One region of the Priestia sp. JNUCC 25 genome, then DNA from elsewhere that is predicted to be linked to it. Evidence: riboswitches for the same ligand, from Rfam matches in the RefSeq annotation. Region 1 holds a riboswitch; each other region holds the start of a gene.

Evidence for each region. A riboswitch is a leader RNA that binds a small molecule or an ion and turns the genes downstream of it on or off. The one in region 1 is predicted to bind S-adenosylmethionine.
Region 2: it holds a riboswitch for S-adenosylmethionine, as region 1 does, so the genes downstream of both, JNUCC25_RS11295 (Na+/H+ antiporter NhaC family protein) here and JNUCC25_RS24750 (phosphoadenylyl-sulfate reductase) in region 1, are expected to answer to the same signal.
Region 3: it holds a riboswitch for S-adenosylmethionine, as region 1 does, so the genes downstream of both, JNUCC25_RS08015 (MetQ/NlpA family ABC transporter substrate-binding protein) here and JNUCC25_RS24750 (phosphoadenylyl-sulfate reductase) in region 1, are expected to answer to the same signal.

What each region holds. Positions count from the first base shown of each region.
Region 1 covers NZ_CM132211.1:4,711,772-4,715,076, forward strand. Annotated here, with positions in the region: gene sat (sulfate adenylyltransferase) at 1-115, opposite strand, end outside; gene JNUCC25_RS24745 (inorganic phosphate transporter) at 168-1,247, opposite strand; gene JNUCC25_RS24750 (phosphoadenylyl-sulfate reductase) at 1,267-1,980, opposite strand; SAM riboswitch class I at 2,235-2,337, opposite strand; gene cdaS (sporulation-specific diadenylate cyclase CdaS) at 2,650-3,276, shown strand.
Region 2 covers NZ_CM132211.1:2,225,103-2,228,407, forward strand. Annotated here, with positions in the region: gene JNUCC25_RS11285 (ABC transporter ATP-binding protein) at 1-422, shown strand, start outside; gene JNUCC25_RS11290 (ABC transporter permease) at 415-1,182, shown strand; SAM riboswitch class I at 1,284-1,390, shown strand; gene JNUCC25_RS11295 (Na+/H+ antiporter NhaC family protein) at 1,477-2,787, shown strand; gene JNUCC25_RS11300 (hypothetical protein) at 2,827-2,955, opposite strand; gene JNUCC25_RS11305 (LacI family DNA-binding transcriptional regulator) at 3,080-3,305, shown strand, end outside.
Region 3 covers NZ_CM132211.1:1,578,927-1,582,231, forward strand. Annotated here, with positions in the region: gene JNUCC25_RS08010 (transporter substrate-binding domain-containing protein) at 31-876, opposite strand; SAM riboswitch class I at 1,343-1,459, shown strand; gene JNUCC25_RS08015 (MetQ/NlpA family ABC transporter substrate-binding protein) at 1,540-2,358, shown strand; gene JNUCC25_RS08020 (methionine ABC transporter ATP-binding protein) at 2,371-3,305, shown strand, end outside.

The sequences.
Region 1 (3,305 bases):
CTAAATCACTTAGGGCCATGTTATCTACTTCGATTTCTTTTGTTAGTGACGTGTAGTCATATGTTGGTTGATATAAATTAATTAATTCTCCACCGTGTGCTTGAATTGTTGTCATTTTGTAAAATCCTCCTTAAATAATTAACACAATATAATAAAAAGCACTTGAATCACGCAGTCATTTTTTCTTTTTCCGACTGCAAGCTTGCTCTTTTTCTTCTAGTCGCTCTAGCCAAGCTTAGAACACCTGCTGTGGCAATACATCCGCTAGCTAGCACCACAAATGAATATAAGTCGCTTTCAAGTACTAATTTCACAAGAACATATGAGATTACGAGTGAAAATACAGGGGATACCACCCAAACCTTTAACATTTGAATGACCACTTCGCGCTGTTCTTTCGTGAATCCCGTTTTCGCTGCTCCTATTCCAATAATAGAAGACGTAGTGACCTGTGTAAGCGGTACTGGCAAACCAAACAGTGAAGCGACTGTGACAAGAGAAGCACCAGTACCCGAGATAATGCACCCTTCTCCTACAGAATAGCGAGTAATTTTTTTCCCGTTTGTTTCAATAACTCGGCCTCCTAGTAAAAGAGCTCCGAGCGCCACTGCCAATCCGCCTGCTATGACACCCGTTGTGGCATCCATTAATCCAGCTCCTACTAGAGGACCGACAGCATTTGCCACGTTATTCATTCCAGCTGAGAAGGCTTCAAAGAATCCCGTCGCTATAACTAAAATCGTTAAAACTCTTTTCCACTTTCCCTCTGCTTCTTTTTTATGCGCTCTGCGTTTTATCACTTTTCCAATCAAAAAAGCAATGACAAATGAAACTAGCGGAACAATAATCCAAAAAGACATGACAACTAAAAGTTTTTCCACATACAGAGATTGATAAGCTACGCCTACTCCAACAACTGAACCAACCGTTACTTCACTTGTTGATAGAGGAATACCAATTAAATTCGCGAAAAAGAGTGACAGCGTTGCAGCAGCCAGAATGATAATAACTAATTCTACTGACAGCAATTTTTCAGGTATGATACCTGAACTGATGGTTTTTACCACCTCGCCGCCTCCGATAATGGCTCCGAGCACAATACCTACAGCACAGATGAACAGGGCTACTCTTCGCTTTTTAATCGCACCGGAGCCGTATGAAACGCCCATAGCTGCTGCTGCACCGCTTGCCCCAATATTCATTGCAAAAAAAAGCGCAATGATAAAGGCAACATATAAAAGCATCATTTATTCAGCTCTTTCGTATTTAAGATTCGTGTAATCCGCATTCAACTTTTTGTGTACCTGCCCATCTTCCTGAACGTAAATCGTCTACATTGTAGGCAGGTGCGGTACAGGGTTCACAGCCGATACTTGGGTAGCCTTGATCATGAAGTTTGTTATATGGTAAATCATGCTTATACACATAGCGCCAAATTTCCTTCCAAGACCAATGAATTAACGGACAAACTTTCACCTTCTTGAATTTCTCATCCTTATTAAAGTAATTCGTGCTGGCACGAGACTCAGACTGCTCGCGTCTCAAACCAGAAATCCACGCATCATAAGGAGCAAGAGATTCTCTTAATGGAATGATTTTTCGAATTTGACAGCATAAGTTAGGCTGACTCTTCCAAAGCTCATCTCCATGTTTTTCAGCTTGTTCTGCAAGAGTTAAATCCGGTTTTTTCATATGAATACGTAAATCAGGGAAGCGTTCTTTAATTGCATCAATCACTTCATATGTTTCTTTAAAATGAACGCCTGTATCTAAAAAGACAATTTCAGCATCTTTTTTCACTTTTGAAATTAAATCAATTAACACGATCCCTTCGATCCCAAAGCTTGATGCATAGATAATTGAATCTCCGTAGGTATCATACGCCCACTGCAATGCTGAAAGGGCTCCTTTTGTTTCATCTTCACTGTCGAACTCTGGAAACGTATCACTCCAGTTTTCGTACGTATATAAGTCTGCCATTTTCTTCACTCCAATTCTTAGTTATCCGCGTTATCCAATAAAAAAAGACGGTTTTACCCACTAGAATTGGATAAAACCGCCTCTAGTGTGTCTAGTCAGCGAAACTATTTAATTCTTACTTTGCTTCGACATGCCCAAAGATTTGTTTTAAGTCGGGGGTTACAGTCATTGGTGTCCCTCCTCAAATTATCGCTTGCGCTATATCAAAATAAAAAGTCTTCCATATTGAAAGACTGGGTAGGCAATAAATTTTCACCTTATCTTTCAAAATGATACACACTTTGCTGGAATTAGCACCTTGCTAAGCAGGTTGCCGGGGTTCAACGGGCCAGATCCCTCCACCACTCTTGATAAGCATTTTTTAAAAATTTTAGCATATTTAGAATATTTGTCAACATTAAAAATCATATATCCGATAAGAAAACTATACTTTAAATTCACAGAAATATCTATACTTTTATTTAAAACAACATATGTAAATTTAAACCAAATGTGAACATATCAGTTTATAAAACGCTTTCTTTTTCTCCAACTTTTTATATTCTCTTGCTAAATAAAACACAAAACCTCTCTATAAAATTAATAAGGGATTTATAAGCTTTACGGATAATTCACCCACATTAGCACACATTACAGATAACACTGACTGACAGATAGGAGCTATATAAGATGGAGAGACAACCTTTTCAATTAGACGATACAATTAAAAATAATGTGCGAACATATTTACAGCAGATTTCAACTGAAGCCTCTAATTTAGTTAAACATTTAGACACGAGTGATCATTGTATACTATGTGATTTTGAGGAGATGCGAAAGTTATTTCAAGATGTTCAAGCTACGGCTGCCTCTTATTACTTGCGTCATTACTTATCGCCTTATACATTTGAATATGCTGCTCTGTCCTTAGCTATTCATAACCTTTCTGAGAAACGTCACGGCGCTTTAATTGTCATTGAACGGGAACAAAATGTAGACCCTCTTATTCAAAAAGGAATGCCTATTCAAGCTCCTGTCAGCGCTACGCTAGTTGAGACGCTGTTCTATCCAGGGACACCCTTACATGACGGAGCCGTCCTAATTAGAAATAATCAGCTTATCTCAGCTGCTAATGTTTTACCTCTCTCGTCTATTATTTCAACGACCAAAAAATTGGGAACACGTCACCGTGCAGCCATTGGAATGTCGGAAAAATCGGATGCATTAATTTTAGTTGTCTCTGAAGAAACAGGCAAAATTTCGTTTGCACTTGAGGGAAGCCTCTACCCTATTCACTCCAGCAAAAATATGATTTAAGAGCCCTTTCCTGATAAGCAGCCCTATAT
Region 2 (3,305 bases), 2.5 Mb from region 1:
TAGACCCAGCGGGAATGAGAGAATTTCGTACATATTTACAAACGCTTTGCAGGGAAGAAGGAATTTCAATCTTAATCGCGAGCCACTTATTAAAAGAAGTAGAAGCACTATGTGACCGCGTTGGCATTATTCAAGACGGTGAGTTAAAAGCCATTCAAGATCTATCTCCAAATCGTCAAGATCAAGGAATGTACGTAGAATTTGAAGTGTCTGATGCGCAAAAAGCAGCGGATCTTTTATCACAAGAATTTGAAGTAACGATGAGATCACATAGTATCGACGTGGCGATTGTAAAAGAACAAATTCCAGCTGTGAATAAAAAATTAGTGGACAGCAATATTTTAGTCTACCGAATCACTCCTGTGTATGAGACGCTTGAAGATTCGTTTATGTCCGTTACGGAAGGAGAGCACCATGCTTAAGTTAATTCAAAATGAACATATGAAATGGTTTCATAAAAGAAGTACAAAAGTCACGTTTATTACAATCGGTATTTTAACTCTTTGTATGGCTCTTTTAATGAAGAAAGTAGCAAACAGTGCAGGAACAGAAGACAACATTTTGAACTTCCTGTCATTTAGTTCAGGTATGCTCATTCTTGTTCAATTTTTTGCTCTTGCTGTTGGAGGGTCAATGGTTGCAAAAGAGTTTGAAGCAGGTACCATTAAGCTTCTTTTAATTCGTCCTGCTAGACGTTCAACGATTTTAGCATCCAAGTACCTAACCCTCATTTTAATTAGCTTGTATTATTTACTGAGCTATTTGCTTTTTTCGTTTGTATGGGGAGCATTGTTCTTTGGCTTTACCAGTCTAGAAGGAGATGCGCAGCTGCTTAAAAACATTACGCGTACGTATGATAGTGCGTATATGGAAACGTTTATGATGATGACGTTCGCATTCATGCTGTCGTCTTTATTTAGAAACAGCGCGCTTGCTTCAAGTCTAGCTATTGTCGTAAGTATCGGGGCAAAAGCTGTAACAGGACTAGTATCAGAGTTTGGTTTATGGTGGGGGAAATTTTTACTGTTCGCCAACACAAACTTTGTGCAGTATATGGACGGAATGAAGACGATGTTTGACGGCATGACGATTCCATTTTCAATCTTCGTCTTAGTCGCGCATTTTGTCTTCTTTATGGGCGTAGCTTGGGCAGCGTTTTTAAAACGAGACGTAGCTAATTGATGTGAGAATTTTCGCACTATATATTTTTCTGAAATAGCATTTGACAATTAAATAAAAAGAGATTACAGTAGTGAAAGACTATTTTTAAAACAACTATAAACTTCTTATCAAGAGAGACGGAGGGACTGGCCCTATGATGTCTCGGCAACTGGCTGTACGCAGTGCGGTGCCAAATCCAGCAGACGATGTTTCGTTTGGAAGATGAGAAGGGTAATCTTATGATACAAAATAAGAGACCTCTTCTTATCAATAAGAAGAGGTCTTTTTTTATTACGTAAACAAGAGGTGTTAAGAATGGAACAACAAAAAGGAAACGGCTGGGCGCTGTTACCGCTGGGCGTCTTTTTAGTCCTGTTTGTCGGATCAGGAATTATAACGGGAGACTTTTATAAGCTGCCTGTATTAGTAGCCATTATCATTGCAGCCATTGTGGCGCTGGCTATGAACCGCAAAGATTCACTTAATGTAAAAGTGGAGCGTTTTGCTAAAGGAGCAGGACATCCTGATATCATTATTATGGTGCTTATTTTTATTTTAGCAGGTGCTTTTTCTGAAGTCGCTAAAGGCATGGGAGCTGTGGATTCAACGGTAAACTTAGCGCTTTCTGTGCTTCCGCAAAGCTTAGTCGTAGCAGGAATCTTTGTTATTGGCGCATTCATTTCAATTTCGATGGGAACATCAATGGGAACAATTGCTGCGCTGGGACCTATCGCTGTAGGAATCAGTGAGCAAGCGCATGTTTCTGTTACATTGGCAATAGCCGGTGTGATTGGCGGTGCAATGTTTGGTGATAATTTATCTGTTGTCTCTGATACAACGATCGCGGCAGTTCGTACGCAAAAAACAAATATGACAGATAAATTGAAAGTAAACTTTTTTATCGTACTTCCTGCAGCGATTGTTACAGTGATTCTATTGCTTGTAATGACGCTAGGAAACACGTCATCAGTAGAAATTAAAGATTTCAGCTGGTTTAAAATCTTGCCTTATATCGGCGTACTCATTGCTGCAGTATTTGGTGCAAACGTATTAAGCATTTTAACCGGAGGAATTGTGCTAGCCGGCGTGATTGGATTAGCTGACGGAAGCTACACGCTTTCTTCTCTTGCTAAAACTGTGACAGAAGGTATTGGCGGAATGTCAGAGTTAATTATTTTATCTCTGTTAATTGGCGGAATGGTTGAGCTTATTCGCTATAATGGCGGTATTCAGTTCTTATTGAATTTATTAACACGACGCATTCAAACAAAAAAAGGCGGAGAATTCAGCATCGCCGGATTGGTAAGTTTAACTAATTTAGCGACGGCTAATAACACGATTTCAATTATTACAGCAGGTCCGTTAGCAAAAGAAATCTCTGATAAGTATTCAATTGATAATCGTAAATCAGCCAGTCTGCTGGACTTGTTTTCATGCAGCGTTCAAGGGCTTATCCCTTACGGCGCACAAATGCTTCTCGCAGCAGGATTTGCTAAAGTTTCACCGATTGAGATTATTCCATTTACATTCTATCCAATGTTAACAGCGGTTTGCGGAATCATTGCGATTGTAATTGGATTTCCTCGTTTAAATAAAAAGTCTAAGTCATCTAAAGAAGCTGCGTAATATGAAACCCTTAAAAAGAATGTTCTTTTTAAGGGTTTTTTACTGTTTGAAAAAATCAGTCGGCTTTTCTTCATCTAACTCCTTCCAAAGCGTCTCATTTTGTTTAAGTGCATAAGCCGCTCCTACAATTTCAATTCCGCATAATAAAATAAATAATAAAATACCCATGAAATGACCTCCTTACGTAAATGAATAAAAACACGATGGTAACGGGTTTAGCTTCTTGCTGTTTCACTTTATAATGAGAATAAAGTATGAAACGCGTTTCAGCGCAAGAGAAAAAGGTGAAAACATGACAAATATCCGAGATATCGCAAAAAAAGCGGGTGTATCTGTTTCGACTGTATCCCGGGTGCTAAATCATCATCCGTATGTAAAAGAAGAGAAACGCCGGCTGGTAGAGCAGGTTATTCACGAACTTAATTATGAACAAAACATTAATGCCGTTCACTTATCAAAAGGGAAAACAAATATGATTGCCGTCGTCTTGCCTTTTATTAATCATCCGTATTTTAGTC
Region 3 (3,305 bases), 1.9 Mb from region 1:
CCCGCCTTAATGATGAATTCTTATACTCATTTAATCTTGGAAATTGAAGTTTTGCTGATTAATATACTTTAAGTCTTTAAAGAAATTTACTTTAAACCATTTTTTAGCCAAGTTTTCTAGCGTCCCGTCATTTTTTAATTTGACTGTCGCTTTATCAATTTCATCAGCAAGTTTTTGATTATTTTTATTAAAGACTAACCAAGTTGGTTCTTTTGATACAATGCCTCCTACTTTTAAATTTAATTTGAGCTGTTTTTGTACTTCGTTAAATGTTGTTACGTTTAAAAAAATAGCATCCGCTTTACCTTTATCCACTAACTTTAAGTTTTCTGCCGTAGAAGGGTTATCAATGCTTTCTAATGTTAAAGGCTTAGTGGCATGTTCTTTGTTATAAGCATTCAAAATAGCGCGCAATCCACCTGTAGCAGATACGGGTGGAAACTTTTTATCTGCCATATCGTCAAGTGTTTTGATATCATTCCGTGATTTTTGTGTCACTAAGGCCGTTAAAGAATAACCATATTCATGTGCAGGATAAAGAAACTTTTCTTCACGTTCAGGGTTTTTAAAGAACCAGTTGATGGCGAAATCATATTTTCCCGTCGAGACACCTACCAAATTTGTTTCTTCTTCCCCAAGCGTATATTCAAATTTGTATTCCGGAAGCTTTTTTTCAAGCTGTTTTAAATAATCCATATCATATCCAATAGGCTCATTCTGGTCGTTCGTAAATAGAAAAGGCGGATTTACTTCATCACTCAAAGCAACTTTGACTACTTTTTTATCGCTATTTTCTGAGCTAGAGCTTTGAGAGCATCCTCCTAAAGCCATAATAAGTCCAATTGCAAAAGCTAAAGTAAAGTATAATTTTTTCATCGTTTTATTCCTCCCGATACTAATTTCTGTGTGATGAATAATAAAAAAGCACCGAAAAAGCTGCTAAAAAGCTTTTTCGGTGCCATTGGTGATCCAGTAGGCAGTGAACATATACTTACTACTACAATAGAGGAAGTATATTCTAACAGTAAAAAATTTTTAAATGAGATTTGGAATTCCATAAACTATATATTACCGATAGAATTAATATGAATTATATCGATGTATTCCTGTTTTTGTCAATGTCATAAATGCAAAGAAAAGTATTCTTGCTTAAGTAATAGAAAGCTATTCACTATATAAGAATAAGAAAAGAGAAATCATAAGTTATACAAATCATCTTTTAATTGAGTTTTCTTATATAAATCTTTTATTATTCCTATATTGAAAATTATATTAAAAATAAACATTGACAATTTTCGGATAATAAAGTTAAATTAATGTAAATAAAACTTTATAAAAACAACTCTTATCAAGAGCGGTGGAGGGACTGGCCCTTTGAAGCCCGGCAACCCAACAATACACGTATTGTTTTGGTGCTAAATCCAGCAATGTGCATATTATGTGCATTGGAAGATAAGAGAACCGATCGTAAACTATCGCTTCTCTTAATCTTTAAGGGAGGCGTTTTTTTATGAAGAAAATAAAGGAGAGAATAAAAACATGAAAAAAGTAACAAAAGCAATTGGACTTACTTTAGTGGCAGCATCGCTGTTGGTGTCAGCGGCCTGCAGTAAAACAGAAGCACAAGCATTAGATTCGAAAAAGATTACAATCGGTGTAACGGGTGGACCTCACCAGCAAATTGCAGATCAGGTGAAAAAATTAGCCAAGAAAGATGGTATTGATATTACGGTAAAAGTCTTTAATGACTATAACACTCCTAATACAGCATTAGATCAACATGATTTAGATAGTAATAACTATCAAACCCTGCCTTTTCTAAAGCAGCAAGTGGAAGATAAAAATTATAAGATTACAGATGTGTTCAAAACAGTAGCATTCCCGATGGGTATTTATGCAAATAGCTTAAAAAATGTTAGTGAGCTCAAAAAAGGAGACAAAATTGCAGTACCAAACGACCCAAGCAACGAATACCGCGCGCTAAAACTATTTGAATCTGCAGGAGTTATTAAATTAAAAGATGGTGTGAAAACAACGGCTACTAAAAAAGATGTTGCTGAAAATAAGCTTGATCTTCAAATCGTAGAACTAGAGGCGTCTCAACTTCCTTCTCAGTTGGATGAGGTAGCTGCAGCAGCCATTAATACAAACTTTGCAATGGGAGCGGGTTTATCGATTAATGATGATGCAATCTATCATGAAAAAATAAAAAATAATCCATATCCAAACTATTTTGTTGTCCGTACAGAGAATAAACAAGATAAAATTATTGATAAACTAGAAAAATATTATCATTCAGATACAATTCGTACATACATAGAAAAAGAATTTAAAGGTTCTGTTGTACCGGCATTTTAAGGAGGGGTTAGAATGATTGAACTGAAGAAAACTTCTAAAACCTATAAAGTGAACGGAAAAGCGGTAGAAGCTGTTAAAGATGTTTCGTTAACGATTAATAAAGGTGAAGTATTCGGTGTTATTGGCTATAGCGGAGCTGGAAAGAGCACATTAATTCGCTGCATTAATTTATTGGAAAAACCGACTTCTGGAGAGGTCATCATTGATGGGAAAAATCTATCAAAGCTAAGTAAGCAAGAGCTGCAGAAAACGAGAAGGAAAATCGGCATGATTTTTCAAGGCTACAATTTATTAAAAACGGCAACAGTTTACGACAACATAGCGATTCCATTAAAGCTAGAAGGCGTAAACAAAAAATTAATTCAGGAGCGCGTAGAAAAATATTTATCAATCGTAGGACTTTTAGATAAACAAAATCATTATCCTTCACAGCTTTCCGGCGGGCAGAAGCAGCGTGTTGCTATTGCTCGTGCGCTAGCGCATGAACCTGAGATTTTATTAAGCGATGAAGCAACTAGTGCACTTGATCCGGAAACGACCGAAGCCATTTTGTGCTTACTGTTAAAGATTAATAAAGAGCTTGGATTAACAATCTTTTTAATCACGCATGAGTTAAATGTGGTACAACGCATTTGTGACCGAATTGCAGTTATGGAAAATGGATACGTCGTAGAACAAGGTACAGTCGTTTCCCTTTTTACTAACCCTAAGCATCCGACAACAAAGCGCTTTGTAGAATCTGAAAATACTTTCACTATTCCGTCTGAAATAATGGCGTCTTATCGCAGTACCGGTAAGCTGGTTTCTTTGCACTTTGTTGGAAATGAGCTTTCAGAAGAACCAGCTTTAGCTTTAGTTTCTCGGAAATTTAATGTATTGCCAAGCATATTAGCAGGGGGAATCGAACAGCTAAAAAACCACACTCTTGGTAAGTTACTCGTTCATTT